One region of the Dermacoccus sp. PE3 genome, then DNA from elsewhere that is predicted to be linked to it. Evidence: riboswitches for the same ligand, from Rfam matches in the RefSeq annotation. Region 1 holds a riboswitch; each other region holds the start of a gene.

Region 1 (7,687 bases):
GTCTGTTCGAGCCGGATGTCAGCTGCCGTGACCGGACGTTGATCGGTCTTCTTATGCGAGATCGCGGATCGGGTGACGGACAGCGGCAGCCGGGATTCCTGGGACCAGGCCCGGGCGTAGGCGTCGAGGTGTGTTGCTCCCCAGGCATAGGCCTTCTGCAGACGTCGAAGGTAATCGCGCAAGGCGGCCACCCGATCGGCGTCCCCGAGCGTATCGGTCGACGCGAGCGAAAAGTTCAGCCCAGCCTCGTCCGGGGGACCGCCTCCGATGGCCCGCGCCCCGCTGCGGAGCTGTTGGGTGACAAACGGCTCCCAGATGACCCACGCGTCCGCATCTCCGCGGGTGAAAGCGGCCGCACCGTCGGCCGGCGGAAGGTAGACAAAGGTGACCTCGGACGGTTTCACACCACCTCGGTGCAGGAAATTCAGAAGCAACCCGTGAGCCGAGCTGCCCTTGGGCACCGTGATCCGCTTGCCCCGCAGATCGGCGGCGGTGGACAAACCCGAGTGCTTCTTCACGAGGACGGATGAGTCGCGATGGTTCCGCAACGCGGTCGTTGCCACGATGCGGAATCCCGAGCCCGCCGCTGCTCCGAAGATTGGCGGGGTCGACCCGACTCCGCCGACGTCCACCTTGCCAGCCTGGAGAGCTTCGACGATGGCCATCCCGTAGGTGAACTGCGAGAACTCGATCGTGTACGGCGTGTCGTCGAGCTGGCCGGACGCGCGCAGCAGGGATCGTACTCCGTCGGTTTGGACGGCGACTCGGAGCGTGGCGCCACGCGCCGATCCGCCTTGTGCGACACGCACCGTCGCGGTGCGGGAAGCATCCGAGGGGCGGGTGAATCCCACCAGCGCCGACGCTCCCAGAAGACCCCCGGCCAAGACGCCACGCCGTGTCCAACTCGAACGGTCGCCCGCAGCCGAGGAGGAACTCCCCTGCGGCTGGGCCTGCGCGGTCAGAGCTCGAGCCTTGTCGAGATCCGCCGTCAGACCCGCGACGAGGGCGTTGACTTCCGCGTCCTCACGTCGCCTCGGACGGGGCAGGTCCACCGTGCGATCCGCAACCACTGTGCCCTCGTTGAGTACAACGACCCGATCGGCCAAGAGCACCGCTTCACGGACATCGTGCGTAACCATCACGACAGCCGGTCCGTGACGTTGCCAGAGGCGGACGACCAGATCCTGCGCCTCCTGACGCGTGAAGGCGTCCAGGGCACTAAACGGTTCGTCGAGGAGCAGGAGGTCGGGTGCGGTGACGAGTGCCCGCGCAAGAGCGACACGTTGTCGTTGTCCACCCGACAGGGCACGCGGCCAGGCGCGGGCCCTGTCGCCGAGCCCCACCTCTGCGAGCGTCTGCGTGATCCTCGCGTCCAGTTCCGCCCCGTTGACACCCATACTTTGTGCGCCTAGCCGCACGTTCGCAGCGACGTCCTCCCACGGCAACAACCGCGCGTCCTGGAACACGACGGACACACGCTCGCTCGTGCCCACCGCCCCAGAGACCTCGCCGCGATCGAGACCGGCCAGGAGGCGCAGCAGGGTCGACTTGCCCGCGCCCGACCGTCCCAGGACCGCAACGAACTGCCCGGCGGGGATGTCGAGGTCGAGGTCATCAAGGACGACGTTGTCCCCGAATCGCCTCGAGACGGACTCGAGATGGACGGCAAGGCCCTTTCGGCCGTCCAGTCCCGGGGACGTCCACCGATCGGTGGGCCCACCAGGGTGCTTCGACTGGTTGTCGCTCATTGTGACGTTCCTTCCGTTCGCCACCGCAGGGCGCGGCGTTCCGCCACCCGGACGGCGGCGTCCGTGATGAGCCCGAGGGCGGCGTAGGTGAGCAGGCCCACGACGATGGTGTCGGTCTGCATGAAGTCGCGGGCGTTGTTGATCATGAAGCCGAGTCCGGCCGTCGCGCTCATCTGCTCTGCAACGATGAGGGCCAACCAAGCGAAGGCGAGAGCTTGCCGGACGCCCACCAGGGTTCCGGGCAGGGCACCGGGAATAATGACGTGCCTAAAGCGCTGCCACGCCGTGAGGTCCAGCGCGTCGGCGAGCTCGTACAGATCGGAGTCGATGGATCGAAGCGCACCTACCGCGTTGAGGTACAACGGCACGCACACCCCGAGCGCCACCAGGAGGATCTTCGGCGCTTCCCCGATCCCGAACCAGACGATGAACAACGGAACCAGCCCCAGCAGGGGCAGAGTCCTGAGCATCTGCATCGGCGGATCGATAATCGCCTCACCGGTACGCGTCAGGCCCACCGGGAGCGCTGCACCCAAGGCAATGAGCGACCCCAGTGCGAATCCGAACCCGGCACGCTGCACCGAGACGCTGAGGGCAGTTGTGAGCGTGCCGTCGGAGATCAGCGACCCCAGCGTTGAGAGGACCCGGGATGGCGGTGCGAGAACGTCCTGCGGCAACCAACCGATGACACTCACGGATTGCCACACCGCGATGATTGCCAGCGGGCTCAGAGCCCGCACCTCCCAACTCGGCGGCTCGTGATCACTGCGGATGAGATTCCGCCGCCTCCTACGGCGCGCGTTGGAGCCAGCGCTGCCTAAGCGCACTCGGGCAGGCAAGGTGTCGTCGGCCGATCCCGGCGAAGCAACAGCTGCCGCCGTCGACGCCCGAGCTGTGCTGCTCGTCACGTTCATGAGTCACTCCTCATAGGTTTTCATTATGATTTGTCAAACATTTGCTTATGCAATTGCGGAAAGAATGCCGGCCAGGTCAGTGGCCACGACCTGGCCGGTGCAAACCCTCGAATTCGAGAAAGATCCTCAGCTCACGGCTCGGTCGTGCGAATGCTCTTCCGCCGGGACCGCCTCCACCCGTGGGCGCACCCCCTCACCGAACCAGTAGGCCTCCTCCAGGCACGGGTATCCGGACAACACGAAATCGTCAAAGCCGACGTCGCGGTACTGCCGAATCAGGTCTGCGACCTCAGCATGTGAACCGACCAGCGACGTTCCGGCTCCACCGCGCACCAGCCCCACGCCAGCCCAGAGCCCGGGGTAGATCTCCAAATCGGCAGTGGTCCCTCCGTTCAGCGCGAGCATGCGCCGCTGCCCTTCGGATTCCGACCGACGCAGCGCGTCCTGCTGACGTTCGATGAGTTCCGCGGGGATGCGCTTGAGTAGCCCTTCCGCGACCGCCCAGGCCTCGGCGGATGTGTCTCGGGAGATCGTGTGCAACCGAATACCGAATCGCACAGTGCGGCCCTGCCGGGCGGCCAGTTCGCGGACTCGGTCGATCTTCTCCTTGGCCTGTGCCGGCGGCTCCCCCCAGGTGAGGTACACGTCGGCGTGGCGGGCCGCGATCTCGAGTGCGGCTGGCGAAGATCCGCCGAAGAAGACCTCGGGACGCGGGGTCGGCGTCCGCGAGAGTCGCGCTTGTTCCACCACCAGGTGTTCGCCGCGATAGTCGAACGAATCCTCGCAATCCCACAACCGACTCACGACGTCGAGGAACTCTCCGGTCCGCGCATATCGGGCGTCCTTGCCGAGGAAGTCGCCGAACGCCCGCTGCTCGGACGATTCTCCCCCGGTGACGATGTTGACGTGGAGTCGACCGTCAGTGATGGTCTGGAAGGTGGTGGCCATTTGCGCTGCCAGAGTCGGCGAGACGGACCCTGGGCGGAAGGCGACGAGAAACTTCAGCCGCTCAGTGTGCTGGGAAAGCGCAGCGGCCATGAGCCAGGAGTCCTGGCACCACAGACCCGTTGGCGTCAGGACGGATTCGAAACCGTTGGCCTCCGCCGCCTGTGCCACCTGACGCAGGTAGCCCGCGGACGGTTCACGGGTTCGATCAGTGCCCTCGACCGCGGCCCCATGACCTCCAGAGACAATTCCACGCGAGTCGCCGGAGGTCGGTAGGAACCAGTGGAAGGTCGGCTGGTTCGTGGACGTGCTCATCATCGGACTCCGTTCGTCGTTCGTGACACTGAGGGCGAGACGCTGTGATGCGCTCCGTTGTGGTGGGCAAGCGGACCGCGATCTGCGACGTGCTCGGCGCTATCCACCTCGGCGACGATGAGGCAGCTGTCTCCCGCCTCATGGGCATCACGGACCGTGGCTGTCAATCGAGCTGCGACGTCCGTGAGTCGCGGCAGACCGGTCCTGTCCCACGACCAGAGACCGTCGTCCTGAAACCGGGCCTCACGCGGGCCGGCGAATCGGGTCATGAGCTGCCCTTGGTTCTCGTCGAGAAGGTGGAGGGCGACACGTCCGGTTCGCACGATTGAAGCCAGCGAGTGAGACGTGCGACTGATGTTGAAGGACACGAGGGGTGGGTCGACCGAAACCGAGTGGACAGACAAAGCGGTCAAGCCGACCGGCCCTGCCTCCCCGGCAGTCGTGATGACCCAGACGCTCGAGACCGCGCGGCGAAACACGGGACGAAGATCGGGCTTCACCACCGAGACAACGATCTCGGTGTGAGGTGGTGCTGTGGGCAACATGAAACTCATCTCTTGATCAGTGAGCGGGGAAGGGCGTCTAGCGCGCGTACGACGTACCGGGTCACATCGACAATCGGTGATCCGACCGGACGGCATCTCGGGCATGGGCGGGCTACGACCCGAGAGTCGAAAGTCGCGAGGGTCGCGCCCACGGAGGCGTTGAGATCGTCGTGCGTTCTTCAGCGACATGCACTGACGCGACGGCGCATCAAATCAACCGTCCGACGTCGGCAGGCACGAAAAGACGAAACGCGGTGTTCCGACATGAGAATCAACTCCATCGCTTCTGGCGTGAGCACCGTTCCGCGAGGGTCGGTTGCTGCGGCGTCGACGAGCCAGATCTCTCGGCCGCTCTGGATGGGATGAATGCAGTCAACTGGCTGGTCGCGCCACCCACAAGCAGAATCCACATACTGGGACACGACACCTGTATCGCAACTACCACCTCGGACGCCACACGGGACCGTCCGGGACACAAAAGTCCCTGCATCCCGATGATCCGGGATGCAGGGACTCCTCCATCAGGCTGGCGCCGCCGACCTGGCGACCTCAGCGACCGTGCTGCGTCAGCTCCCAGGCGTCCTCACTACCGTCACCGCCGTCGTGCCCGTCGTAGTACTGCTCCCCCTGGGCGGGGATCGCGTCCTGTGACTGGGCCACAAGGTCGACGGGGCCGTCGCCAGCACCGTCCGGCTCCGGCACGTCCTCGCCCTTGAGGAGGGCCAGCGTCGTCGGCAGATCCTCGGGTTTGACGAGGACGTCGCGCGCCTTCGACCCCTCGGACGGGCCGACGATGGCTCGCGATTCGAGCAGATCCATGAGGCGACCGGCCTTGGCGAAGCCGACGCGCAGCTTGCGCTGCAGCATCGAGGTCGAACCGAACTGCGTCGTGATGACGAGCTCGGCCGCCTGCAGCAAGACGTCGAGGTCGTCACCGATGTCCTCGTCGATCTCCTTCTTGGGCGCCGTCTGCTGAACGTCCTCGCGGTAGTTGGGCGCGAGCTGAGCCTTGACGTGCGCGACGACGCCGTGGATCTCCGACTCGTTGACCCACGCGCCCTGCACACGCATCGGCTTGCTCGTGCCCATCGGGAGGAAGAGCGCGTCACCCTGACCGAGGAGCTTCTCGGCGCCGGGCTGGTCGAGCACGACGCGGCTATCGGCGAGCGACGAAGTCGCGAACGCCAGACGCGACGGCACGTTGGCCTTGATGATGCCGGTGACGACATCGACCGACGGGCGCTGCGTCGCGAGGATGAGGTGGATACCGGCGGCACGCGCGAGCTGCGTGATGCGCTGGATCGAGGCCTCGACGTCACGCGGCGCGACGAGCATGAGGTCCGCCAACTCGTCGACGACGACGAGGAGGTACGGGTACGGCGCGAGCTTGCGCTTGCTGTCCGGCGGGAGGGTCACCTTGCCCGCACGCACGGCCTTGTTGAACTCGTCGATGTGCTTGTAGCCGAACGCGGCGAGGTCGTCGTAGCGCGCGTCCATCTCGCGCACGACCCACTCGAGAGCCTCGGCGGCCTTCTTCGGGTTCGTGATGATCGGCGTGATGAGGTGCGGGATGCCCTCGTACGCCGTCAGCTCGACGCGCTTGGGGTCGACGAGCACCATGCGCACCTCTTCGGGCGTGGCCCGCATGAGGAGTGAGGTGATCATCGAGTTGACGAAGCTCGACTTACCGGCACCGGTGGCACCGGCGACGAGCATGTGCGGCATCTTCGCGAGGTTGGCCACGACGTAGCCACCCTCGACGTCCTTACCGACACCCATGACCATCGGGTGGTGATTGTTGCGGGCCGCCTGGCTGCGCAGCACGTCACCGAGGCTGACAAGTTCCTTGTCGGCGTTCGGGATCTCGATACCGATGGCCTTCTTGCCCGGGATGGGCGACAGGATGCGCACGTCGGCGCTGGCCACGGCGTAGGCGATGTTCTTGCTCAGACCCGTGACGCGGTCAACCTTCACGCCGGGGCCGAGCTCGACCTCGTAACGCGTGACCGTCGGGCCGCGGGTGAAACCGGAGACAACGGCGTCGATGCCGAACTGGTCGAGCACCTCGGTGAGCGCGTCGACGACGCGGTCGTTCGCGGCCGAACGCTCCTTGGGCGGCGTGCCCTCCTCGAGGAGGGTCGACTCGGGCAGCGTGTACGTGATGTCGCCGGCGAGGGCGAGCTGCTCGACGCGCTGTGGGAGCTGCTCCGTCGGCTGAGCCTCGACCTGACGTTGAGGCACCTCGGCGGCCGGGCGCTGCGCCGTCTCCTGGCGGGCTGCGGCGGCCTTGGGCGATTCGCCCGGACGCTGCTTGGAGCCACCGGCCGTCTCGACGGTGGCGGTGTCGGCCTCGTCCGTGGTGGCCGGGCGTGACGTGGTCGCACGCGAGCCGCGGGCCCGAGCCAGGGCTGCCGCGCCGGCCGACGTGGCGCGCTCGCCCTCGTCGGCGGAGCCGTCCGCCGGGTCGCCGCCTTCGATCGTGTCGATGTCGTAGATCTGCTGCTCGCCGCGCTGACGACCGAGGGTCTTGCGCGAGCCACGCCCGCGACCGCGCGGACCGCGGCCGACGACCTCTGCTGCCTGCTCGTACGGCTCGTCGCCGTGGTGCACGTCGGCGGCGCGGCGGGGTGCTCCGCCGCGCGCACGGTTGCCGATGTCGGCGCCGTGCAGGTCGTCGGCGACGGCGTCGCGCTGGGCGTAGTCGCGCTCCTCGGTCGGAGCGTGACCGCCGAAGATCGTGGCCTCAACCTCACGCAGACGCTGAGGGATGCGGTTGACCGGCGTGCGCGTCAGCACGAGGAAACCGAAGAACGACACGAGGCCGAGGATGACGCCGGCGCCCCAGAGCGTCAGGCCTGCGGCCAGCGGGCCACCGGAGATGACGCCGAGCACTCCGCCGGCGTCACGCACGGCGTCGACGTCACCCGCGGCCGGGCGTCCGCCGACGAGGTGAGCGATACCGGTGGAGCCGAGGGCGAGGATGCCGAGACCGATCGACATGCGGTGGGTGGGCTGGTGGCCGCGCGGGTGGCGGAACATGTGCAGACCCATGCCGATGAACACGACAGGCAGGACGTAGGCGATGACACCGAACGTTCCCGCGGCGACGGCGTGGACGATGTCACCGAACATGCCGGGCAGGTTCCACCACTCGCGCGCCGCGACAACGATGCCGAGGGCGAGGAGGAAGAAGCCGATGCCGTCGCGACGGTGCTCCGGC
Region 2 (7,687 bases), on a different contig from region 1:
CCGACGTCGTGGCGCGCCACCCCGATCTGGCGCCCGACGCCGCAACGGGGGAGCGAGTCTCAGTCACGGGCCGAGTGCGCGCTCTGCGCGACCTCGGTGGGGTGAGCTTCGTCGTGCTCGAGGAGAACGGCGTTCGCCTTCAGGCGATGGCCACACGGGACGGCACCCCGGAGCCTGCCTTCGGCCGTTGGGGCCACTGGATCGATCTCGGCGACATCATCAGCGTCAGCGGCGAGGTGGTGACCTCGAAGCGCGGCGAGTTGTCGGTTCTCGTGGACTCGTGGCAGATGGCGGCCAAATGCCTCAGCCCGGTACCCGATCTGCACTCCGGCTTCCGCGACCCTGACGCTCGCGTGCGTCAGCGCTCGCTCGACCTCATCGTCAACGCCGACTCCATGGAGATGCTGCAAGCACGCTCACGTGGGGTGCGCGCGTTCCGTGACGCGTTCGACGACCTGGGCTACACCGAGGTGGAGACCCCGATGCTCCAAGCCGTGCACGGCGGAGCGTCCGCGCGGCCGTTCAAGACACACATCAACGCCTACGGCATGGATCTGTTCCTGCGCATCGCGCCGGAGCTCTATCTCAAGCGCCTCGCGGTCGGTGGCATGCAGAAGGTCTTCGAACTGAACCGAAACTTCCGCAACGAGGGCGCCGACGCGACGCACAACCCCGAGTTCACCTCGCTCGAGGCCTACGACGCGTACGGCGATTACACAACAATGCGTCACCTGACGCGCGAGGTCCTGCTCGCAGTGGCACGCGCGGTGCACGGTGAGGAGATCGCGCTGCGACCGATGTCGGACGGCAGCGTGGAGCGTGTCGATCTTTCTGGACCGTGGCCCGCCGTGCCCGTCCACGAGGCGGTGTCGAAGGCCTGCGGCGTGACGCTCACGTCCGCGTCGACACGTGAGGACGTCGCTGCGGTGTGCGAAGCCCACGGCATCGATGCTCCGCGGGAGAAGGGCGCCGGCGAACTCGTCGTCGAGCTGTACGACGAACTCGTCGAGGCACGAACGACCTTCCCGACGTTCTACACGGACTTTCCCGTCGAGACGTCGCCGCTCACGCGGGAGCACCGTGACGATCCGCGCCTCTCGGAACGCTGGGACCTCGTGGCCTTCGGCGCCGAGATCGGTACGGCGTACACCGAGCTGGTCGATCCGGTCGAGCAGCGTCGTCGCCTCACCGAGCAGTCGCTCAAGGCGGCGGCCGGTGACGTCGAGGCGATGTCGCTCGACGAGTCGTTCCTCGGCGCGCTCGAGTACGCGATGCCGCCCACGGGTGGCCTCGGCATCGGCGTCGACCGCACGATCATGATGCTGCTCGGGGCTCCGATCCGCGCCACGCTCGCGTTCCCGTTCGTCCGTCCGCAGGGCTGAGTGGACCCTCCTCCTCGGCGAAGGGAACCTTCTCTCCTCTCGACTGAGCTATGAGGTGGATGACAATTCCTTGAGTTCTTTTCACCCATTGATGACCTATGAGCGGCAAGATCAGTGGGTGAGTGCGCGAACGAACGCGTCGCGCAAAGGGATTCAAGGGGAACCATGAAGAAGTCGCTCAGCGCAGCAGCCGCAGCCTTCGGTCTCGTCAGCATCGGCCTTGCACCTGCAGGTGCGAGCGCCCGGCAGGCCTCGTCCAAGGCGCCGACGTCCGGCGCGTCGTCGAGCTACACGCCACCGCCGGTGTCATGGGGAGCATGCAAGGCGCCGAGTCTCGTCAAGGCGGGTGCCCAGTGCGGCTACGTCACGGTTCCCCTCGACTACGCGAAGCCGAAGGGCGCGAAGATCAAACTCGCCGTGTCCCGTATCAAGCACAAGACGCCCGACGCGAAGAAGCAGGGCATCATGCTCGTCAACCCGGGTGGCCCCGGCGGTTCCGGCCTGACGTTGGCACGCCTGGGTCAGTGGGTGCCGAACGGAGGCGGCGACCCGTACGACTGGATCGGATTCGACCCGCGAGGCGTCGGCGACAGCCTCCCGAGCCTCGCGTGCGACGGTAACTACTTCGGCTACAACCGCCCCGACTACCGCGTGACGAAGGCCGGCACGGAACGTCAGTGGCTTCGCAAGACCGCGGGCTACTCGAAGGCCTGTTCGAAGGCGGACGGCGCACGTCTGTTGCCGCACATGAAGACCGTCGACAACGTGCGTGACATGGACTCGATCCGCAAGGCCCTCGGTGAGAAGCAGATCAACTTCTACGGTTTCAGCTACGGCTCCTACCTCGGCCAGGTCTACGCGACGATGTATCCCAAGCAAACACGCCGCATGGTGCTCGACGGCGTCGTCAACCCCAAGGACGTCTGGTACGGCGCGAACCTCAACCAGGACGTCGCGTTCGACGCGAACATGGACACCTTCTTCGACTGGGTCGCCAAGAACGACGCCACCTACCACCTGGGTAAGAGCGGCAAGGCGATCAAGAAGCGCTGGTACGCGATGCTCGACAAGCTCGCGAAAACGCCGGCGGACGGCAAGATCGGACCGAACGAGTGGACGGATGCCTTCCTCAACGCCGGTTACTACGTGTTCGGCTGGGAAGGTGACGCCGAGGCACTCGTCGCGGCGTTCAAGGGTGACTTCGGCCCGGTCACCGACCTCTACGACGAGGCGAACGGCTCCGGCCCGGGTTCGGACAACGGGTATGCGGTCTACCTCGGCACGCAGTGCTCGGATGTTGCCTGGCCCACGTCGTGGAACAAGTGGAAGGCCGACAACACGCGCGTCGCCAAGAAGGCGCCGTTCGAGACGTGGGCCAATGCGATGTTCAACCTTCCGTGCACGAGCTGGCCGGTGAAGGCGAGCAACCGCCAGGCGCCCCGCGTCGACGGCTCGAAGGTCGGGCCCATCCTGCTCATCTCGGAGACGAAGGACGGCGCGACGCCGTACGGCGGTGCGCTCGAGGTGCGTAAGCGCTTCCCGAAGAGCTCGCTCATCGAGGGCGTCGGCGGCACGACGCACTCGGGTTCGCTGAGCGGTATCGCGTGCACGGACGACAAGATTGCCACCTACCTGCTGTCCGGCAAGACGCCGCAGCGCACTCGCGGGCAGGGGCACTCGGACGTGAAGTGCGAGCCGGTGCCGCAGCCGGCGCCGGGCCCGGCGAACGCGCTGACGGAGTCGGCGTCCGACTCGGGGCGCCGCCACGGTCACGGCAAGGGCCACGGCAAGAAGCGTCACGGCATGCCGCAGGATCTGCGCGCCCAGTTGCAGCAGGCCGCTTCGTCGACCCGCTGACGGACTGACCCTTGAACGCCCGAGCGGCCGGCACCCCCAAGGTTGCCGGCCGCTCGGGCGTTTCGCCGTGCGCGTCGATCAGTGACGCAGAGCCTTGCGGGCCAGTGCGTTACCGATGAACTGCGCGATCTGCACGAACACGATGATGATGACGACGGCTGCCCACGTCACGGCCCACTGGTAGCGCTGGTAGCCGTACGCCAGCGCGAAGTTGCCGAGACCGCCGCCGCCCATCGCGCCGACGACCGCGGTCATGTCGATGACGGCGACGAGCGCGAAGGTGTACCCGAGGATGAGCGGCGCGAGCGCCTCGGGGATGAGAACGGTGCGGATGATCCGCCACGGGCTCGCGCCCATCGCCTGAGCCGCCTCGATGACGCCCGGGTCGACACTCACGAGGTTCTGTTCGACGATGCGACTGATGCCGAACGTTGCGGCGAGCGTCAGCGGGAAGATCATCGACGCGGTACCGATCGTCGAGCCGGTGACCTTCAGCGTCAGCGGACCGAGCGCGGCCGCGAAGATGATGAACGGGATCGGGCGGATGATATTGACGAGCACGTTGAGGATCGTGTGAACCGTCGGGTTGGCCATGATGCCGCCGCGGCGCGTCGTGTTGAGCAGCACGCCGAGCACGAGCCCGAACAGACCGCCGAGGACGATGGTGGCGCTGACCATGAGGAGGGTCTGCCCGACCGACTCCCACAGCACGGGGCGCAGTGCGCTCCAGTCCGTGTCCGCAGTGATGACCTTCATGCCGTGGCCTCCTCGAGTTCGTGGACGGTGGCGACCTGGGCGAGGTCGGTCAGCACCTGCGTGACGGTGACGTCGTCACCGCGCAGGGCCAGGGTCAACGTCGTGAGGTTCGCTTCCTTGAGGGGCGTGAGGCCACCGTGGACGATCTCCGGTTCGACACCGCGGGCGCCGGTGGAGGCGAGAACCCTTCCGAATCCAGCGGAGTCGTGGACGGTTGCCGTGACGAGGCGTCCGCTCACCCTCTCGCGCAGCCGCGCGATCTCGCGGGCGTCGGGCACGTTGCGCAGCGTCGCGTCGACGAGCCGCCGCGTGGCTGACGATGTCGGTGCGCCGAGCACCTGCTCGGTCGGCCCGGACTCGACGAGGCGGCCGTGTTCGAGGACCACGACGTCGTCGGCCAGTTCACGCACGACGTCCATCTCGTGCGTGATGACGACGATCGTCACGCCGAGCTCATCGTTGACGCGGCGCAGGAGGGCCAGGACGTCCTTCGTCGTGTCGGGGTCGAGGGCGGAGGTCGACTCGTCGGCGAGCAGGATCTCCGGGTTCGTGGCCAGGGCGCGGGCGATGCCGACGCGCTGCTTCTGGCCGCCGGACAGCTCGTCAGGATAGGCCCAGGCCTTCTCCGTCAGACCGACGAAGTGGAGCAGTTCGGTGACTCGCGCCTCCTGCTTGTCCTTGTCCCAACCGGCGACCTCAAGCGGATAGGCGACGTTGGCGTACACCGTGCGCGAGCGGATGAGATTGAACTGCTGGAACACCATGCCGATGCGGGCCCGCAGAGCTCGGATCTGCTTTGCTCCCAGACCCGCCAGATCGACGCCGTCGACCTCGACGGAGCCGGTCGTCGGGGTCTCGAGCGCGTTGATGAGCCGCACGAGGGTGCTCTTGCCTGCACCGGAGAACCCGATGACGGCGAGGACGCGGCCGGTAGCGACGTCGAGGTCGATCTCCTGCAGCGCGGTGACGTTCTTCTTGCCGCGCACGAAGGTCTTGCTCACGCCGCGCAGCCGGACCGCCGGCGCGTTCTCGGGTCGGGCCGGGGGAGTGGGGGTCACTTCTTGGCCTTGATCTGCGACTCGATGCGGGTGAGGATGCCGCGCACGTCCGCGACGGAACGCTTCACCTCGTACTGGGTTCCCTTGGTGCGCTTGGAGATGAGGTCCTGCACCGACTTCTCGTGGTACGCCTGGACGAACTTCGCGTACGTCGGGTTGTCGGCGTCCTTCTTGCGGGCCACGATGACGTTGATGTACGGCTCCGAGGACTTCGCCTTGGGGTCGTCCTTGAACAGCGCCTTGCTCGGGTCGAGGTTCGCGTCGGCGGCGAAGTTGTTGTTGACCACGGCGCCCTCGACGGAGGGCAGGGCGGCTGCGGTCTGGGCAGCGTCGACGGGCGTGACGCCGACCTTCGACTTCGCGGCGTCGATCTCGGCGGGCGTCGACAGGGAGTTGCCCCCGCCCTTGAGCGTGAGCAGACCGGCGCTCTGCAGGAGCAGGAGGGCGCGTGCCTGGTTCGTCGCGTCGTTCGGGATGGCGACCTTGCCGCCGTCGGCGAACTCGTTCACCGTGGTGTGCTTCTTCGAGTACAGCGACAGCGGCACGATGTAGGTGGAGCCGACCGGCGTCAGGGTGTCGTTCTTCGCGGCGTTGTAGTCGGCGAGGAACTGCAGGTGCTGGAACTGGTTGACGTCGACCTGGCCCTGGGAGAGCGCCGGGTTGGCCTGCGTGTAGTCGGTGAAGTTGACCGGCTGGATGTCGAGGCCGTACTTCTCCTTGCCGACCTTGACCAGTTCGGTCCAGTACGGGTCGGACGCTTCGGTGGTACCGACGGTGATCTTCGTCAGCTTCTCGTCGTCGCTACCCGTGAAGGCCTTGATGCCGAAGCCTGCGGCGAGCGCGACGACGAGGACGCCTGCGCCGATGGCCGCGTACTTGGGGCCGTTGCTCTTCGGCTTCTCGGGCAGGGCCTGGACGGCGGGGCTGGCTCCGGGGGTGGTGGAGTTGGTGTTCTCGGACATGGTGATGCCTTCCTCGAAGGGGCGTGCGAGGCGCCGGTGGGGTGGGCGGCGACGACCGCCCGACGATGGGTGCGGTCAGTGCTTGGGGCGCGCGAACGCGGCGTCGTGCGTGTGCGGTCGCGCGGTGGGGGCCTGGGTGGGGCGATGCGTGTGCTGCATGTGATCTCCCGGGATCGGGCGCACCGGTACGAAGCCCTCGAAAGGGATGTGTTCCGGGTGCGGAACGTGCTTGCCGCGCGGTTGACGCGGCCGTGTCATCACCTGGAGCACCCCGCCACGTTCGTGAGGGTTGCCGTCCGACCAGCCAGGGCTTTGCATCGGATCTCTTGACCGGCATTACATTAGAGGCGCCGCGAGAAGCCCGTCAAATCAAGTGATCTGGGCCACTCTGCGTCACCGCTGGGCCGAGTTTCCTGCGGTTGGGTAGTCGCCGCCTCGACCCAACGGCAGGAAAGTCTGCCCAGTGGAGAGATGCGCTGATGCCGTGCTCTCCCCGTGGGCTGGAGTCACTAGGGGCGGAGCGTGGACTCCACGGGGTCGAGGTACCCCCCGAGCTCGCGCTTATTTGCTCGGCGGAAGCACGTCGGTCTGCGCGGGGAGGTCGGCCACGCCGACCGGGCACGTCACGCCCTTGTAGCCGTGATTGCAGTACCCGCCTGGATTTTTCGCGAGGTACTGCTGGTGGTAGCCCTCGGCCGGCCAGAACTTTCCGGCTTCGTCGGCGGGCTTCATCTCCGTCGTGATGGCGCCGCGGCCCGCGTCGGTCAGCGCACCCTGGAACGCTTCTGCGGTGCGACGCGTAGCGGTCTCCTGCTCGGGCGTCGTCCAGTAAACCGCAGAGCGGTACTGCGTGCCGATGTCATTGCCCTGACGGTTGGCCGTCGTCGGGTCATGGTTCTCCCAGAACGCCTTGAGCAGCTGGGCCGGGGAGACCTTCTCCGGGTCGTACGCGATCTGGACGGCCTCGGTGTGGCCCGTCGTGCCCGTGCAGACGTCCTCGTACGAGGGGTTCTCACGGTCGCCACCCATGTAGCCGACGGCCGTCGAGACGACCCCCGGGATCTGCCAGAAGATGCGCTCCGCACCCCAGAAACATCCCATCGCGACGTACAGCGTCTCGGTCTTGTCCGGCCACCCGCCGAGCAGTGGCGTGCCAAGAACGTCGTGCACGGCAGCGACGTCGACCGGGGCGGAATCCTGACGGGTGAACCACATGGGGCGTTCCTTTCACTGGGGTCGCTGTGTTCAACGCAGGCGTGTCCGAGAGGATTCCGAACTCGCGGAGCAACCGCGTGAACGGCGCGCGTCAGTCGACGAGCGGCGGCACTTCGAGTGGGATGGGGCGCAGCAGCCTCGCGCGGATCTCGACCATCGTCTGCGCGTGCGTGTCGAGCGCGACGTCCTCGGAAAGCGTTGGCACCCAAGGCGGCACGGCCCGCTTGTGGCCGTTGTTATCAAGGCCGACAAGCACCATCGTGCACTCGGTTGTGAGGTTCAGTTCGCCCGTGGGCGGGTTGCCCGAGCGCACTCGCGCCGGTGTGGATGAGCCACGCCTGCACCTCGACGAGGTCGCGGACGTGCAACGGCTGGTGGAAGCGCACACCGCCCGCGTACACGGCCACCGCCGAACCCTGGTTCCAGCGCTCCGCGACGAGGGTTGCCGCCTCGTCGA
Region 3 (7,687 bases), on a different contig from region 1:
CCGGCTGGGTGAGCGCGGCCGCTACCGGCATCGCTCACACTATCTCCCACTCGGCGACGGGGCCGGGAATCAGCGTGAACATCGGATGCGGCCGCGGCGCGCTCGCGGCCAAGTGCGCGCGGAACCACGGCGGGTCTCGCTGCTCGACCTTTCGGCACAGATGGGCCCACTCGTAATCGAGTTGCCCTTGCGCGAGCGTCAGCGATACGGAGGGCTCGAGGGGCCTCAAAAGCTTGTCCGAACGAAACGTGTAGCCACGTCGATCCGCTTCCTCAGCGAGTCGCCAAAGATACGACGTGATGGCGCGGATCGGGTCGTCGGTGGCACGAAACCTCAGCAGCTGCGGGTGGTTCCTGTACCCCGTGGTCTCTCCGGCGAGAACCTTCTGCGCGAGCAGCCCCTCACGCCATCCCGCCACGAGAGCGCGTCTGTCCAGCTGGGCAGGGTGAAGGCTCCATATGCGCATACCCTGAATTTACCGACACTCCTAAGCCGTCGACATTCGGCTCCGAAGGGAAAATCGTGAACTCTACCGCCCGACATCGCTTCGACGGGTACATCCTGGGCGTCGGCACACCGTGTAGTCGCCGATTCGTCGTGGGGTGCTGGCAGCGCTCCCCGTTCGGCGCGTTCGCCGACATCATGGTGGCCCACCCGGACGGCGCGCGAACTCATCGCTCCCAACGAAGAAGTCGGAGCGTACGTCTGCGAGACGTACCAGTTCGATCAGGTCACGTTGTCGGACGTTCACGTCGCGCGCACCTCTTCGAAGTGGGTCATCGCCACCGATCGGTCGAGGCTTAGCGCTACGTTCGGTCGTCGCAGGCTCTTGGGCTACCCCTTGCGCCTGGTCCGTGGACCGCTCATCCACCCTGTGACGGCACGATTGTCGAACCCGCTGGCTCGTCGCCTCGTGGAGGGGGTTCAGAAGCACGGGTCCGCAGGCCACGGGGCGCACGAGTATTACGTCGCCGAGGACCTTCGCCGCGTGGCGACGCTGAGCGGCTCGTGGGAAGGAGAGCCGATCGGCGTCCTGGCCCCCGTGACCCCGGCCCCGCAGTTCGGGTTCAGCTCCACACCGCAGATTCCCTCTGACGCGTGTCACCTCGTTCATTGACCGGCCTGGCGCGTGATCTGAACGAGGCGGAAACGCCGCGGCCCCGCAGAACCTCAGAGGTTCTGCGGGGCCCGGCGTTGTGCGACGTTCAGCAGCAGCGGCTGCGCGGGTTGGTGTCCTGCGCGTCGGTGCGTTCGCGCCAGTACTCCTTCTTCGTCATCGGAGCCTCACCGGGGTGAGTGCGCTCGTGATGCGCGAGGTAGCGCTCGTAGTGGTTGTCGCCCATGACGGACGCCCAGTACCACCGCACCGAGTCGAAGGCCCGACGAAGACCGCCCGGCTGCTCCTGCTCCAGCCGGCACTGCGTGTTCGTCTGCTCAGGCATGGACGCGACCTCCCGCGGGAGCACCCTCCGGGTCGAGACCGGCCTCGCGCCACTGCTCGAGCACGGCCTTCTCGTCGTCCGTGGCCGAGAAACCGGCCGGGGCGAAGATCTTCGAAGGCACCTTCTCGTCGGTGACGCCGTCGTCGGCCTCGCCCGCACGAACCGCCTTGATGGCGGCGATGACACCGGCGATGACGACGATGAGAACGAGACCCGCGAACAGGATCGACAGCGACTGCTGGATGAACGTGTTGCGGATGACCGCGTCGATCGCCTCCGGCGTCTTGGCCGTCTTGAAGCTCGTCAGGCCCTTCTCCTTGGCGTCGACGAACGCCTTGTGCTGCGCCCAGTAGCCGAGCTTCGGGTCGGAGGAGAAGATCTTCTGGTAGCTGGCCGTCATCGTGACGATGACGTCCCACGCGAGGGGAACGCCCGGGATCCAGGCCCACTTCACGTGGCCGCTCTTGACGACGACGACGACCACGACCGTCAGCGCTACCGCGGCGAGCAACTGGTTGGCGATACCGAACAGCGGGAACAGCGTGTTGATGCCGCCCAGCGGGTCGGTGACACCCATGAGGAGGATGGAGCCCCAGCCGGCGACGACGAGGAACGTCGTGATCCAGGCGCCGACCTTCCAGGACGTCTCACGGAAGCGCTTGAGGCCCGGGACGTTGCTGAGCGTGTCGGAGAGCATGAAGCGCGCGACGCGGGTACCGGCGTCGACCGTCGTCAGGATGAACAGCGCCTCGAACATGATCGCGAAGTGGTACCAGAACTGCTTCATCGAAGCGCCGGGGATGACCTGCGAGAACACGTTCGACATACCGAAGGCGAACGTCGGTGCGCCACCCGTGCGGGAGACGACCGACTCCTCGCCGACGTCCTTCGCGGCCTGCGCGATCTCGGTGGCCGACGTCGGGTCGCCGCCGAGGCCGAGCGAGTTCACCCACGCGGCAGCCTTCTCGGGCGTACCGCCGGTGACGCCGGCGGGCGAGTTCATGACGAAGTACAGGTGGTGGTCGATGATGGCGGCCGCGATGAGCGCCATGATCGCGACGAACGACTCCACGAGCATCGAGCCGTAGCCGATGAGGCGAGCCTGGCTCTCCTTCTGCAGCAGCTTCGGCGTCGTGCCCGAGGATATGAGAGCGTGGAAGCCGGAGAGCGCACCACAGGCGATCGTGATGAACAGGAACGGGAACAGCGAACCGGCGAAGACGGGGCCGTTGCCCTCCTTGCCGAACGACGTGATGGCCGGGATGTCGATGGACGGGCGCGCGATGACGATGCCCAGCGCGAGCAGCACGATCGTGCCGACCTTCATGAACGTCGACAGGTAGTCACGCGGAGCGAGCAGCAGCCACACCGGAAGGACGGCGGCGGCGAAGCCGTAGATGATGATGGCCCACGACAGCGCCGTCGGCGACAGCGTGAACATGTCCTTGCCCCAGTCGGTGCCGGCAACCCAGCCACCGGCGACGATGGCGAGGAGCAGCAGGACGACGCCGATGCCCGAGACCTCGGAGACGGCGCCGGGGCGCACGAAGCGCAGGTAGCACCCCATGAAGAGGGCGATCGGGATCGTCATCGCGAGCGAGAAGACACCCCAGGGTGACTCGGCAAGGGCGTTGACGACGACGAGGCCGAGCACCGCGATCAGGATGATCATGATCGCCATGACGGCGAACATCGCCGCCCAGCCACCGACGGGGCCGAGCGTGTCGCGCGCCATCTGGCCGAGGCTGCGACCGCCGCGGCGCGTGGAGATGGCGAGCACCATGTAGTCCTGCACGGCGCCCGCGAAGATGACGCCGAAGATGATCCACAGCGTGCCCGGCAGGTAACCCATCTGCGCGGCGAGCACGGGGCCGACGAGCGGGCCGGCGCCGGCGATGGCGGCGAAGTGGTGACCGAACAGCACGCGCCGGTCGGTCGGCATGAAGTCCTGGCCGTTCTCGAACTGCTCGGCCGGGGTGGCGAGGTCGTCGCGCGGGCGGATGACCTTGTACTGGATGAGGCGGCTGTACAGCATGTAGCCGATGACGTAGCTGCCGACGGCAGCCATGACGAACCAGATCGAGTTGACGTGCTCGCCGCGGACGAACGCGACCATCGTCCAGCCGATGGCGGCGATGACGGCCGCGACGGCGATGACGATCTTCTGACGTCCCGTGATCTGCCGGGGTAGGTCGACCGCGACCGGGGGCGTGTTCCCGTCGCGCTCGGGGGTTTTGGTGCTCGACGCGGGCACGGAGACCTCCCTTTTCGTGTGAGTGTGAGCAGGGCCACGTTATGCGGTGTCGGGTAGGTCACAGGGCTTTGACACCGCGCGCGCAGGTCACACCTGCATCACGAATTTGGGCGAACGTCACGCAGTGGGGCCGGTGGGGCGCGGCCCGTCGCCGAACCAGTAGCGGCGGCTGTCTTCACGAACGTCCTCGAGCTGCCCGCCGCAGGCCTCGATGACGGCGCGCGAGGCGCCGTTCGTCTGCGCGCAGCAGACGAGCACGGGGGCGATGTCGAGCGCGGCGGCTTCGGCGAGCCCGAGCTTCAGAGCCTCCTTGGCGATGCCGCGTCCGCGAGCGGCCGGCCGCACGGAGTAGCCGATGTGGCCGCCGAGTTCGTAGAGGAACTCGTTGAGCGCGTGACGCAGGGCGAGGTGACCGACGAGGGCGCCGTCGTCGACGATCCAGAAGTAGGAGCAGTGGACGAGGCCGGTGTGCGGCGGCCACATCGTGTTGCCCTGGCGGGCGCAGTCTTCGACGTAGGCGGCGAAGCCGTCGGGGGTGATGTCGACGTCGGTGCCCGCGAAGAAGCCCGATCCGTCCATGCCGCCCGCGCACACCCAGCGGTCGTCGCGCGAGTCGGTGGTGGCGTCGCGGAACTCGCGCAGCATGGCCGACCAGTCGTCGTAGCGCGCGGCGTCGGGGGCGATGAGTTCGATCATGTCGGTCATCTCATCACCCCCGACGGTGGAGCGTCGATCAGTTTTCGGTGCGCTTACTGAGCGCGCAGGCCGTCGACGCCGCGGGGCTCGTCGCCGCGCACGGTGACGCGGTGCATGACGCGGGTGTTCGTGTAGTCGCGGTTGGCGTAGTGGGAGGTGGCGCGGTTGTCCCAGATGCCGACGTCGCCGGGCGCCCAGCGGTGACGGATCGTGTGCTCGGGCTGCGTGAGGTGGGCGTAGAGGGCGTCGAGGATGGCACGCGATTCGGCTTCGGAGACGTCGCTGACGTGGGACGTGAAGCCGGGGTTGACGAAGAGGCCGCGGCGGCCGGTCTCGGGGTGGACGCGGACGACGGGGTGTTCGACGGCGGGCAGTTCGGTGACGATCTCGCCCTCCCACTCGTGGCCGCCGTTCTTCTTGAGGAAGGCGCCCCACTCGCGGTTGCCGTCGTGGACGGCGAGCAGCTGGTCGGCGAGCGCCTTGAAGGGTGCGGAGAGGGAGTCGTAGGCGGCCTGGCTGTCGGCCCAGGACGTGTCGCCGCCGTAGGGCGGGAGCGTCACGGCGCGGAGGATGCTGATGGCCGGCGGCCGCTTCATGAACGTGACGTCGGTGTGCCAGACGTCGGAGAAGGAGAACTCGGGGTCGCTCGAGTCGATGTTGTAGATCTCGCTGCGCTCGTGATTGCCAGCGACAGGGTGGCCGGGCGTCAGCTCGCCGAGCAGGTTGCCGAGGCGCACCTGGGCATCGTCGTCGAAGGCGTGCTGGTCGCGGAAGAAGAGCACCTTGTGGGCGAGCAGGGCGCGGCGGATGTCGAAGGCCGCGACCTCGTCGATGGACGCCAAGTCGATGCCGTGGATGACGGCGCCCAGGGCCGGGCCGAGGCGCTCGATGCGCAGGCCGGGCGTCGTGGCGGGAGCGTGGGTGGCGAGAAGTGTCATGACAACCTCTTCGTTCGTTGCGCTTGCGCAGACGCCGGGCGGCGACGCGCCAGGTCGTTACTCGGGGCACCCCACCGCAGCGGAGGGTTGCCGTCCGGCCAGCCGAGACTTGTCGCCGGAACTCGTGACCCACTCATAACGTAAGCGCAGGTTTCGCAGAACGAACAGTTATTGGTTGGTGAGTGTCCGCATCGCGGGATCTAACGGAAGGTCGTGCTGTTGTCGCGGGCAACCTGGACACCCGCAGTCGATCGCCTTCCGATCGTCGCTCACTAGGGAGCTCCGACGAGGGGCCCCTACCGGCGACGACTCCCACTTCAACGCTTCGATCCTGGCGCACCCCCGCCAACGATCCGAACGGCCGCCTTTGGCACTCCGTACCCGCGGCCGGGCAGAACCGCTCGCTTCGCTTTCGATGGCCTTCCATGGCCAGCCAAGCGCAAGCACTCCCTGCACCGCGACATCCGTGAAAGCGCGGCAACCGCGCTCACAATGGCCACACCGCAACGAACCTTGCCTGGCTCACAGCCCCTATCCGCGAGGTGTGCCTCCTTCTCGCCCGGCATCTCTAGCCAAAGGCGAGGGCCGGAGACCTTCCAGGCCTGGCCCATCACACGGTTCCATCCGCAATGACACCCCTAAAGCCCCAAGCTGTTCGAGTGCAGGAGTGCCCGTCAAACTTTTCACCTGCCAGAGCGCAACTGACACTCTCATCCTGGATCTTGCCGGTCACTTTCATGGCTGCGACTTAGCCTTCAAGAAAGGGAGGGAGTCGACAATTTTCATCGTTCCGAGGCTCACTGTGACGATGCGGGCTAGGAGGTCGATGATGTACCGCGGGTCGCCGACCTCCTTCGACCAGTCGTTCGGGTCGTTGACGATGCCCGAGGCCTTGTCCGTCTTGACGTAGTAGCGGTCGATGATCCACTCGATCGCCGAGCGCGAGCCCAGGATGTAGCGGTACGCCTCCTGCGGGATCCCCGAGAGGGTGATATGGCCGTTGTAGTGGATCGTCGAGCGATCGTGACGCTCACCCGCGGCCTTCTGCTCGACCGACGGCTTGCCAAAGCGCATCTTCTTGTCGCCCACCGCGTAGAACGCATACGGATCCTGACCATCGACTGGCTGCGCATCAAGCCCCTCGAGCGGGTACGGCTCGACGGTCTCGTACCCAAGGTGCAACTCGGAAAGCTTGCGCCCTGCGTCGATGAACGGCTGTGCGTCTTCGACGAGCGGGATGCGCGGCAGCATCTTCTTCAAGTCCGCCGCGTACGTCTCGCGGTAGTCGGGCGAGTGCAGTAGCCCGTAGACGTAGAAGAAGATGTCGTCCTTCGTGATCGAGGTTCCGTACGCCGCCTGGAACCTCGTCAGCGCCTCATCGGTGATGTTGTCGATGCGGCGGTATCCGTCGACGACGTCGTGTGCGGCTGAGGTGCCGAGCGACAGCATGCCTTCGTCAGCATCGACCTTCTCGTAGCGGTACCGGGGCACGAACTGGGTCGCATAACCGAACAACGCTGTGTCGGGGACGCAATCGAGCATCTGGACTGCGGGAAGAGCAACGTCCCGCGGGCCCATCGTCACGATTCCCAAATTGTCAACATTGGGAACTGGGAAGGAAACTGGGAGGATTCCTGGACGGTGTAACCAGTCGGGGTCGATCACCAGATTGGCCTTTTCGAAGGGGCGGTACATCGCGTGCCCTAGGCGGCCGGGGTCGAATCCGATGCGTTGTCCGCGGGCCAAACGCGATTCAAGAGAAGAGGACCACTTGATTCTGGCCGGGTCGTAGGACCGCTCGCCAGCGAGGGCTTCTTCATACGTCTGGACGGCACGGCGCATGGCAAGCGCAATGCGCTTTCTGCCCGCGTTATAGACCCAAGCGTCCCGGTTGCTCTGAACACCTGGCCTTCCGACCTGAAAGATTCCTCGCGGACCCTGGTCCGCCGCAAGGGGCAGGAACGCCTCAAAGTCGTCGCGGCGCTGGTTGAGCCAGTCGCCATGCGCGTTCGGGGCGATGGTCACGGCTCCGAGTCCCTTGACATCGACTGCTTTGGCGACTCTGGCAAGCTTCTGCTCGCGGGTGAGGTAGTCGCCGATGTCGGTGTAGTGGATCGTCGCGGAGCCCGACTTGGCAGGGTCCTTTACCACCACCAGTACGGCCGCAGTCGTTCTACCACCGGCGGCAAATACGTTGCCTGCCTCCTTCTTGCGCTGTTCGCCTGCAGTGCGTGCGTTGCCGCGCAGGTTGTAGACGTAGATGTCGCTGAACTCCTCGGCGAGGCTCTTGCGCATCCCGTCGGCGGTGTTCGAATCCAGCCAGCCACCATTCGTCACGTACGCGATGACGCCGCGGT
Region 4 (7,687 bases), 280 kb from region 1:
TGCGCGGTTCGTTCATCCGCCCGAGGAACGCGATCGTCGGGCGCTCGTCCGTGCCGCGCCACGCAGGGTTCTGGGGTGCCTGCGCAAATTGGTCGACGTACACACCGTTCGGGACGACGACCGCGTCACCACCGAGGTGACGCGCCACCGTCTCACGCGCTGCCTGCGACACCGCGATGCGGCCCGTGATCTTCTCCAGGCCAGGACGAAGCAGCGGGTGCGCGGCGTGCAGCGCGCGAGAACGCACGTTGGAGGTGTGGAACGTCGCCACGACGGGTCCGTCATACGCCCACAGGGCGAGCATCGACACGCTGGGGCTGACCGGCTCGTGCGCGTGCAGGACGTCGAACTGACCGCGCTCCAACCAGCGGTTGACGCGGGCAGCCGTCAGTGGGCCGAAGGCGAGGCGCGCCACGGAGCCGTTGTAGCGAATCGGCACGGCACGCCCGGCGCTGACGAAGTAGTCGGGCATGTGCGTCTCGTCGTCCGCGGGCGCGAGGACGCTCACGTCGTGGCCGGCGCCGATGAGGTACTCGGCGAGGTCGCGCACGTGCAGCTGCACGCCGCCGGGCACGTCGAACGAGTACGGGCTGACGAGACCGACGCGCATCGTGTCAGTTCCCTCGCGGCGCGCGGTTGCCGAGGTCGTCGACGAAGACGCGCTGCATCATGTGCCAGTCCTCGGTGCGCTCGACGATCGCCGTCGACAACGCATCGACGCACTGCTGCGTGGCCGCGAGGACGTCGGCGCGCATGTCCGGCGACGAACCGGCATCGACAGGGTCGTGGAAGCGGATCTCGATGCCTCGCATCGCGCGACCCCTCGGAGGGTCGTAGGCGATCGTGACGGGGTACAGGCGAGCACCCGTGCGTCGGGCCAGAATCGCGGGCCCGGCGGCGACCCGCGCGTCGTGTCCGGCGAGCTTCACGGTGACGCCACGCTGCGTGAGGTCACGGTCCGACAGCAGCGGCGCAAAGGCGCCCGGCACCCGCAGCGCCGCCTCGACCTGACCCATGACGTCGACGCCCTGCGTCAACGGGATAATCGTCATGCCGAGGCCCTCACGGAACTCGAGGAACGCGCGGAAGAGCTCGTCGGGTTCGAGACGTTCGGCAACGGTCGTGACGTGCGCGAGCTCGGTGGCGGACCATGCGCCGGCGAGATCCCAGTTACCGAGGTGGCCGAGGTAGAGGACGATCGACTCCCCCGCCGCAAGGTCCGCCCGCACCTGGTCGATGGCACCGGTGGTGCGCACGAGCGAGCGCAGATCGTCATGCGAGAGCGACTGGAGGCGGAACGCGTCGCACCAGTAACGGAAGTAGGAGCGCAGGCCCTCACGGGTGAGGTCGTCCAGGGCTGCGGCGTCGAGTTCCGGGCGGACCCGGGCGTAGTTCGAGCGCATCCGCTCGACGTCCTTGCCGCCGCGACGGTGAAGGACGTCCGCGATCTTCTCAAAGAGCGCGTACGCAGCCGGCTCGGGCAGGGCGCGCACGGCACGCCATCCGGCCTTGAAGGCGAGAACGGTGGCGGCGTCCTGCGCTCGCTTACGGGAGAGAGCGGGCCGAGCCATCACTTCGCGAGAGCCTTGCCGAGCGCCTGGCCACGCACCATGAGCATGCGCTGCAGCACGGTAATGAAGGAGGCGACTGCGAGCAGGGCGAGGACGATCGTCAGGACGATGTACGGCAGGTCGAACAGGCCCGTGAGGCCGGTGGTGACGAGAACCGCGACGAGACGGTCCGCGCGTTCGGCGATGCCGACGTTCGCCTCCATGCCGAGGCCTTCGGCGCGAGCCTTCGCGTACGAGACGACGGAACCGAGCACGAGGCAGGCGAGCGCGAGGCAGGCCATGAGGAAGTTGTCGCCCTGGCCGGCGAAGTAGAGCACGAGGCCACCGAAGATGGCGGCGTCACCGACGCGGTCGAGCGTGGAGTCGAGGTAGGCGCCCCACACCGACGAGCGACCCGACAGGCGGGCCATGTTGCCGTCGAGCATGTCGGAGAAGACGAAGGCCGTGATGAACAGCGTGCCGACGAGGAACTCGCCGCGCGGGTAGAACCACAGCGCGCCGAACGAGACACCGAGCGTGCCGACGATCGTGACGACGTCAGGGCTGATGCCGAGGCGCAGGAGCAGCTGCGCCAGGGGGCGGAAGATCGCGGAGAAGAAGGCGCGCGCGTACTTGTTCAGCATGGTGACTCAACTGTAGCGGTTCGATACGTCGAGCCGAGGTGCGCGCCGCGCCGGACGAGTCACATCTCACCCCGCGTTCACGAGCCGCACGCCCCGCGAGGTCGAGGCCGTCAGTCGGTTGGCCAGGACGCCGCGATGCGCTGACGGCTGTCCTCGAGAAGCACCGGGAGAGCCTTCGTCTGGCCGACGATCGGCATGAAGTTCATGTCGCCACCCCAGCGGGGCACGATGTGCTGATGCAGGTGCGCAGCCACGCCGGCGCCCGCGACATCGCCCTGGTTCATGCCGAGGTTGAATCCGGCCGGGTTCGACGCCGCCTTGAGCGCGCGAATGCCCTGCTTCGTCAGCTTCGTGAACTCCTCGGTCTCCGCGTCCGTGAGGTCGATGTAGTGCGGCACGTGACGGTAGGGGCACACGAGCAGGTGGCCCGGGTTGTACGGGAAGAGGTTCATCACGACGAAGCAGTGCTCACCGCGGTGCACGATGAGGCCCTCGGCGTCGTCCTTGCCCGGCGCCGCGCAGAACGGACAGCCGTCGCCGGCGTCCCTCGAGGGGCGGTCGGCCTCGATGTAGGCCATGCGGTGAGGCGTCCACAGTCGGCCGAACCCGTCGGGCTCCCCCGCGAAGTCGTGCTCGGACTCGGCGTGCTCGGGAGTGAAGTCCTCGTTCTGCGTGACCATGCGCCCCATCCTAGGGAAACCCGCGCGCCGGGTCAGACCGGAGCGATCTCGGCGAGTTTCTCCACGAGCCGCTCGTCGCTCGCAGCGCCCGCGTGGGCCAGGCCGCCCACGCGCTCTGCCACTTTCTGTGCGACGGCTGCGGCATCGCCTTCACCCACGACGGCGACGGCGCTCGCGAGTCCGCCGAGGCCGCTTGCGGCGTCCTCGAGGTCGAGCCAGTCGTCGTCGGTGAGTTCCGCTGTCACACCCGCCCACACGACGCCCGCGGCCATGACGCCACGTTCGGCCAGCGATCCGACGCTCTCGCGCGGCAGCGAGCCGTCCTCACCGAGGTAGAGCACGACGGCGTTCGCCGCCGGCTTCGACGGGCAGGCGATGCAGCGCTCGCGCTGGTCGAGGGCCCAGATGATGTCGCTCATCGCTGCTCCTTCGTGGCCGCGAACGGTGCGTCGCGGTGCATGTGTCGCTCCTCCGGGGCACCGAATCCGAGACGCTCGTACAACGGGCGCGCCTTCGGACGCGTGTTGAGCAGCATCCGCTCGACGCCGCGCGCGTCCGCCCAGGCGTCGACGGTGCGGAGCATGCGTTCGCCGAGTCCCGCGCCACGCTCGTCGGGCACGACGAAGACGAACGCGACGTACAACCACGGCTTGGCGCCGCGCGCGAGCGTCGGCATCCGGTGGACGAGGGCGCACTGCACGATGCCGACGACGGTGCCGTCGGAACGGGTGGCGATCCACGTGGGTACCTCGTCGAAGGCCGAGAGGAAGTCGTCCGCGTACTCGGTCACGAAACCGGCCCGATTCGGGTGCCCCTCCTCGAGGTCCGAGCGCAACCGAAGCGCTGCACAGGCGAAGGCGTCGTCACGCCTGGCCCGGGCGATGGTGATCGTCATGGCGCCAGTCAACCACGGCTTGACCCTTCGGCAAACGCCCCGCGCCGCACGGCAAACCACGATGTGAGACACGAGTCCCGCCCCTCGATACCGCCCGGGATATCCTCGGACCAGGTCACGAGCGCCAGCGTCAAACCCCGGTTTGCTGGCCGGCAACCCTCCCACCGCGGCGGGGTGCTCCGGGTGACGACCTGGCCCGGCGTCGGATACGCCCGGGCAAGCGCGGAAGCAGAGCTTCCGGCGCACCCCGCGTGCGAGGTTCGCGCACGGGTAGCGACCTTTCGAGGAGTTGTCATGAGCGCTCAGGACTGGGCTTTCGAGACCAAGCAGATCCACGCCGGCCAGGTGCCGGACGGGGACACCGGATCGCGCGCGCTGCCGATCTACCAGACGACCTCGTTCGTCTTCGACTCCGCCGAGACGGCGGCCAACCGCTTCGGCCTGTCCGACCTCGGCCCCATCTACACCCGCATCGGCAACCCGACGTCGCAGGCCGTCGAGGAGCGCATCGCGGCGCTCGAGGGTGGCGTCGGCGCCCTGCTGCTGGCCTCCGGCCAGGCCGCGACGACGTTCGCCATCCTCAACGTCGCGCAGGCAGGCGACCACGTCGTCGCGTCGGCCGCTCTCTACGGCGGTACGTACAACCTGCTCAAGTACACGCTCAAGCGTCTCGGTGTGGAGACCACCTTCGTCGAGGACATCGGTGACCTCGACGCGTGGAAGAACGCCATCCGACCGAACACCAAGCTCCTCTTCGGTGAGACGCTGAGCAACCCCGACCAGAAGGTCCTCGACGTCGCGGGTGTTGCCGCTGTCGCCCACGACGCCGGCCTGCCGCTGTTCGTCGACAACACCGTCGCGACGCCGTACCTGCTGCGCCCGATCGAGCACGGCGCGGACGTCGTCATCCACTCGGCGACGAAGTACCTCGGCGGCCACGGCACGTCGATCGCCGGCGTGCTCGTGGACGCCGGAACGTTCGACTACGCCAAGGAGCCGGAGAAGTTCCCGCAGTTCAACGAGCCGAGCGAGAGCTACCACGGCCTCGTCTTCGCCCGCGATCTCGGCGTCGGTTCGGCGCTCGGCGCGAACCTCGCATTCATTCTCAAGGCGCGCGTCGAACTGCTGCGCGACCTCGGCTCCGCCGTGTCGCCGTTCAACGCCTTCCTCATCGCCCAGGGCCTCGAGACGCTGTCGCTGCGCGTCGAGCGTCACGTGGAGAACGCTAAGAAGGTCGTCGCTTACCTGAGCGAGCACGCGCAGGTCGAAAAGGTCTTCTACGCCTCGAAGGACGACAGCCCGTACAAGGAGCTGGCCGACCGCTACCTGCCCACCGGTTCCGGTGCAGTGTTCTCCTTCGAGATCGCCGGCGGCATCGACGCGGGCAAGGCGTTCGTCGACGCCCTCGAGCTGCACTCGCACGTGGCCAACATCGGTGACGTCCGCTCGCTCGCCATCCACCCGGCGACGACGACGCACAGCCAGGGCAGTGACGACGACCGCCGCGGCGCCGGCGTCACGCCCGGCCTCGTGCGCCTGTCGGTCGGCATCGAGAACGCGAACGACATCATCGCCGACCTCGACAAGGGCTTCGCAGCCGCGAAGGCTGCCTCCGCCTGATCGCCCGCACCGCGGAGACTACGACGAAGCCGCCACCCCAAATCGGGGCGGCGGCTTCGTCGTATGTGGATCAGGCCTCGGCAGGTGCCTCGGCCGCCGTGGGCGACGTGTTGTTGCGCGAGGCGATGTACGCGGCGATCTCGGCCACGGCCTCGTCGACCGGCACGCCGTTCTTCTGCGAGCCGTCGCGGTAACGGAAGCTCACGGCTCCGTTGTCGCGGTCCTCCTCGCCGGCGATGAGGATGAACGGCGCTTTCGACTTCGAGGCGTTGCGGATCTTCTTCGGGAAGCGGTCGTCGCTCGTGTCGATCTCGACGCGTACGCCGGCCCGACGCAGCTTCTCACCCACCTCGCCGAGGTAGTCGTAGTACTCCTCCGCGACCGGAACCCCGAGCACCTGAACCGGTGCGAGCCACGCCGGGAACTGCCCCGCGTAGTGCTCGAGGAGCACACCAAGGAAGCGCTCGATCGAACCGAACTTCGCCGAGTGGATCATGACCGGCTGCTGACGCGTGCCGTCCTGAGCCTGGAACTCGAGGCCGAAGCGCTCGGGCATGTTGAAGTCGTACTGGATCGTCGACATCTGCCACGTACGGCCGATGGCGTCACGTGCCTGCACGGAGATCTTCGGGCCGTAGAAGGCTGCGCCGCCCGGGTCGGGCACGAGCTCGAGGCCCGAGGCGTTCGCGACGTCGGCGAGCACCTGCGTCGCGACCTCCCACTGCTCGTCGGTGCCGATGAACTTGTCCTTCTTGTCGCCGGCCTCGTCACGCGTCGACAGCTCGAGGTAGAAGTCGTTCAGCCCGAAGTCACGCAGCAGCCCGAGGATGAAGTCGAGCAGGTGCTTGATCTCGCCCGGCGCCTGCTCCGGCGTCACGTAGGAGTGGGAGTCGTCCTGGGTGATCATGCGCACGCGCGTGAGGCCCGAGAGAACGCCGGACTTCTCGTCGCGGTAGACCGTGCCGAACTCGAAGAAGCGCAGCGGCAGCTCGCGGTAGGAGCGTCCGCGCGAACGGAAGATCTCGTTGTGCATCGGGCAGTTCATCGCCTTGAGGCGGTACTTCTGCCCGTCGAGGTCCAGCGGCGGGAACATGCCGTCGGCGTAGTAGGGCAGGTGACCCGAGGTGTAGAAGAGGTCTTCCTTCGACACGTGCGGCGTGCCGACGTAGCTGAAGCCCTCTTCGATGTGGCGACGGCGGACGTAGTCCTCCATCTCGCGCTTGATGATGCCGCCCTTGGGGTGGAACACGGGCAGGCCGGGGCCGATGTTCTCGGGGAAGCTGAACAGATCCATCTCCGCGCCGAGCTTGCGGTGGTCGCGCTTCTCGGCCTCGGCGAGGCGCTCGAGGTAGGCCTTGAGCTCGTCCTTCGTGGGCCACGCGGTGCCGTAGACGCGCTGCAGCTGCGGGTTCTTCTCGCTGCCGCGCCAGTAGGCCGCAGCTGAACGCATCAGCTTGAACGCGTTGCCGAGCACCTTCGTCGACGGCACGTGCGGGCCGCGGCACAGATCGCCCCAGGCGACGCTGCCGTCACGACGCACGTTGTCGTAGATCGTCAGTTCGCCGCCGCCGACCTCGGCCTCGGCGCCCTCGGCAGCATCGGCCGCGTTGCCCTTGAGACCGATGAGCTCGCACTTGTACGGCTCGTCCTTGAGCTCCTCGAGGCCCTCGGCGTCGGTGATGACGCGACGACGGAAGGTCTGGCCCTCGTTGACGATCTTGAGCATCGCCTTCTCGAGCTTCTTGAGGTCGTCGGGGGTGAACGCCTCGGCGACGTCGAAGTCGTAGTAGAACCCGTCGGTGATGGGCGGACCGATGCCGAGCTTGGCGTCGGGGTTGGCCTGCTGCACGGCCTGGGCGAGCACGTGTGCGGCAGAGTGACGCAGCACGGCGAGGCCCTCGGGCTCCTGTGCCGTGACGGGCTCGACGACGGCGCTGGCCGGCACCTCGCGGTGCAGATCCCACAGGTCGCCGTCGACCCGCATGACGAGGACGGCCTTGTCGTCGCCGAACAGGTCCGTGCCCGTCGTCCCGGCCTCCACCTCGCGCTGGGCACCGGCGACGGTCAGGGTGATCTGTTCGGACACGGGAGGTCTCCTTGGAAGTCGGGATGGTGGCGCACCTGCGCCGACCCGATGCAAGGTTACCGGCTCCCCGAAGTGCCGGGCGAGCCGGTTTGCCGCGCGATCAGAGGCTGTTGACGATGACGGCGGCGAGGCCGCTCGCCACGAGGACCAGGACGACGAGGACCGCGACGAGGAACGTCGACATGCCACCGCCGCTCGGCGCGGGACGCGGC

Evidence for each region. Region 1 has a riboswitch for S-adenosylmethionine ahead of AA983_RS15985 (flavin reductase family protein). Riboswitches for the same ligand answer to the same signal wherever they lie in the genome.
Region 2: it holds a riboswitch for S-adenosylmethionine, as region 1 does, so the genes downstream of both, AA983_RS07920 (MetQ/NlpA family ABC transporter substrate-binding protein) here and AA983_RS15985 (flavin reductase family protein) in region 1, are expected to answer to the same signal.
Region 3: it holds a riboswitch for S-adenosylmethionine, as region 1 does, so the genes downstream of both, AA983_RS03225 (TauD/TfdA family dioxygenase) here and AA983_RS15985 (flavin reductase family protein) in region 1, are expected to answer to the same signal.
Region 4: it holds a riboswitch for S-adenosylmethionine, as region 1 does, so the genes downstream of both, AA983_RS07385 (bifunctional o-acetylhomoserine/o-acetylserine sulfhydrylase) here and AA983_RS15985 (flavin reductase family protein) in region 1, are expected to answer to the same signal.

The regions. Positions count from the first base shown of each region.
Region 1 covers NZ_LDCM01000002.1:144,440-152,126, reverse strand. Annotated here, with positions in the region: gene AA983_RS15160 (ATP-binding cassette domain-containing protein) at 1-1,748, opposite strand, end outside; gene AA983_RS06205 (ABC transporter permease) at 1,745-2,662, opposite strand; gene AA983_RS06200 (LLM class flavin-dependent oxidoreductase) at 2,789-3,922, opposite strand; gene AA983_RS15985 (flavin reductase family protein) at 3,922-4,467, opposite strand; SAM riboswitch class I at 4,742-4,831, opposite strand; gene AA983_RS06185 (DNA translocase FtsK) at 5,017-7,687, opposite strand, start outside.
Region 2 covers NZ_LDCM01000003.1:2,082-9,768, forward strand. Annotated here, with positions in the region: gene lysX (bifunctional lysylphosphatidylglycerol synthetase/lysine--tRNA ligase LysX) at 1-1,382, shown strand, start outside; gene AA983_RS07905 (alpha/beta fold hydrolase) at 1,548-3,239, shown strand; gene AA983_RS07910 (methionine ABC transporter permease) at 3,318-3,995, opposite strand; gene AA983_RS07915 (methionine ABC transporter ATP-binding protein) at 3,992-5,005, opposite strand; gene AA983_RS07920 (MetQ/NlpA family ABC transporter substrate-binding protein) at 5,050-6,015, opposite strand; SAM riboswitch class IV at 6,236-6,347, opposite strand; gene msrA (peptide-methionine (S)-S-oxide reductase MsrA) at 6,577-7,230, opposite strand; gene AA983_RS15995 (hypothetical protein) at 7,322-7,489, opposite strand; gene AA983_RS16000 (hotdog domain-containing protein) at 7,470-7,687, opposite strand, start outside.
Region 3 covers NZ_LDCM01000001.1:680,101-687,787, forward strand. Annotated here, with positions in the region: gene AA983_RS15605 (hypothetical protein) at 1-12, shown strand, start outside; gene AA983_RS03200 (pyrimidine dimer DNA glycosylase/endonuclease V) at 35-466, opposite strand; gene AA983_RS03210 (YbdD/YjiX family protein) at 1,206-1,442, opposite strand; gene AA983_RS03215 (carbon starvation CstA family protein) at 1,435-3,696, opposite strand; gene AA983_RS03220 (GNAT family N-acetyltransferase) at 3,814-4,401, opposite strand; gene AA983_RS03225 (TauD/TfdA family dioxygenase) at 4,446-5,330, opposite strand; SAM riboswitch class IV at 5,345-5,460, opposite strand; gene AA983_RS03230 (type ISP restriction/modification enzyme) at 6,066-7,687, opposite strand, start outside.
Region 4 covers NZ_LDCM01000002.1:421,386-429,072, reverse strand. Annotated here, with positions in the region: gene AA983_RS07415 (glycosyltransferase family 4 protein) at 1-610, opposite strand, end outside; gene AA983_RS07410 (phosphatidylinositol mannoside acyltransferase) at 615-1,571, opposite strand; gene pgsA (phosphatidylinositol phosphate synthase) at 1,571-2,194, opposite strand; gene AA983_RS07400 (HIT domain-containing protein) at 2,305-2,874, opposite strand; gene AA983_RS07395 (hypothetical protein) at 2,907-3,293, opposite strand; gene AA983_RS07390 (GNAT family N-acetyltransferase) at 3,290-3,769, opposite strand; SAM riboswitch class IV at 3,883-3,998, shown strand; gene AA983_RS07385 (bifunctional o-acetylhomoserine/o-acetylserine sulfhydrylase) at 4,064-5,389, shown strand; gene thrS (threonine--tRNA ligase) at 5,460-7,475, opposite strand; gene AA983_RS07375 (serine/threonine-protein kinase) at 7,576-7,687, opposite strand, start outside.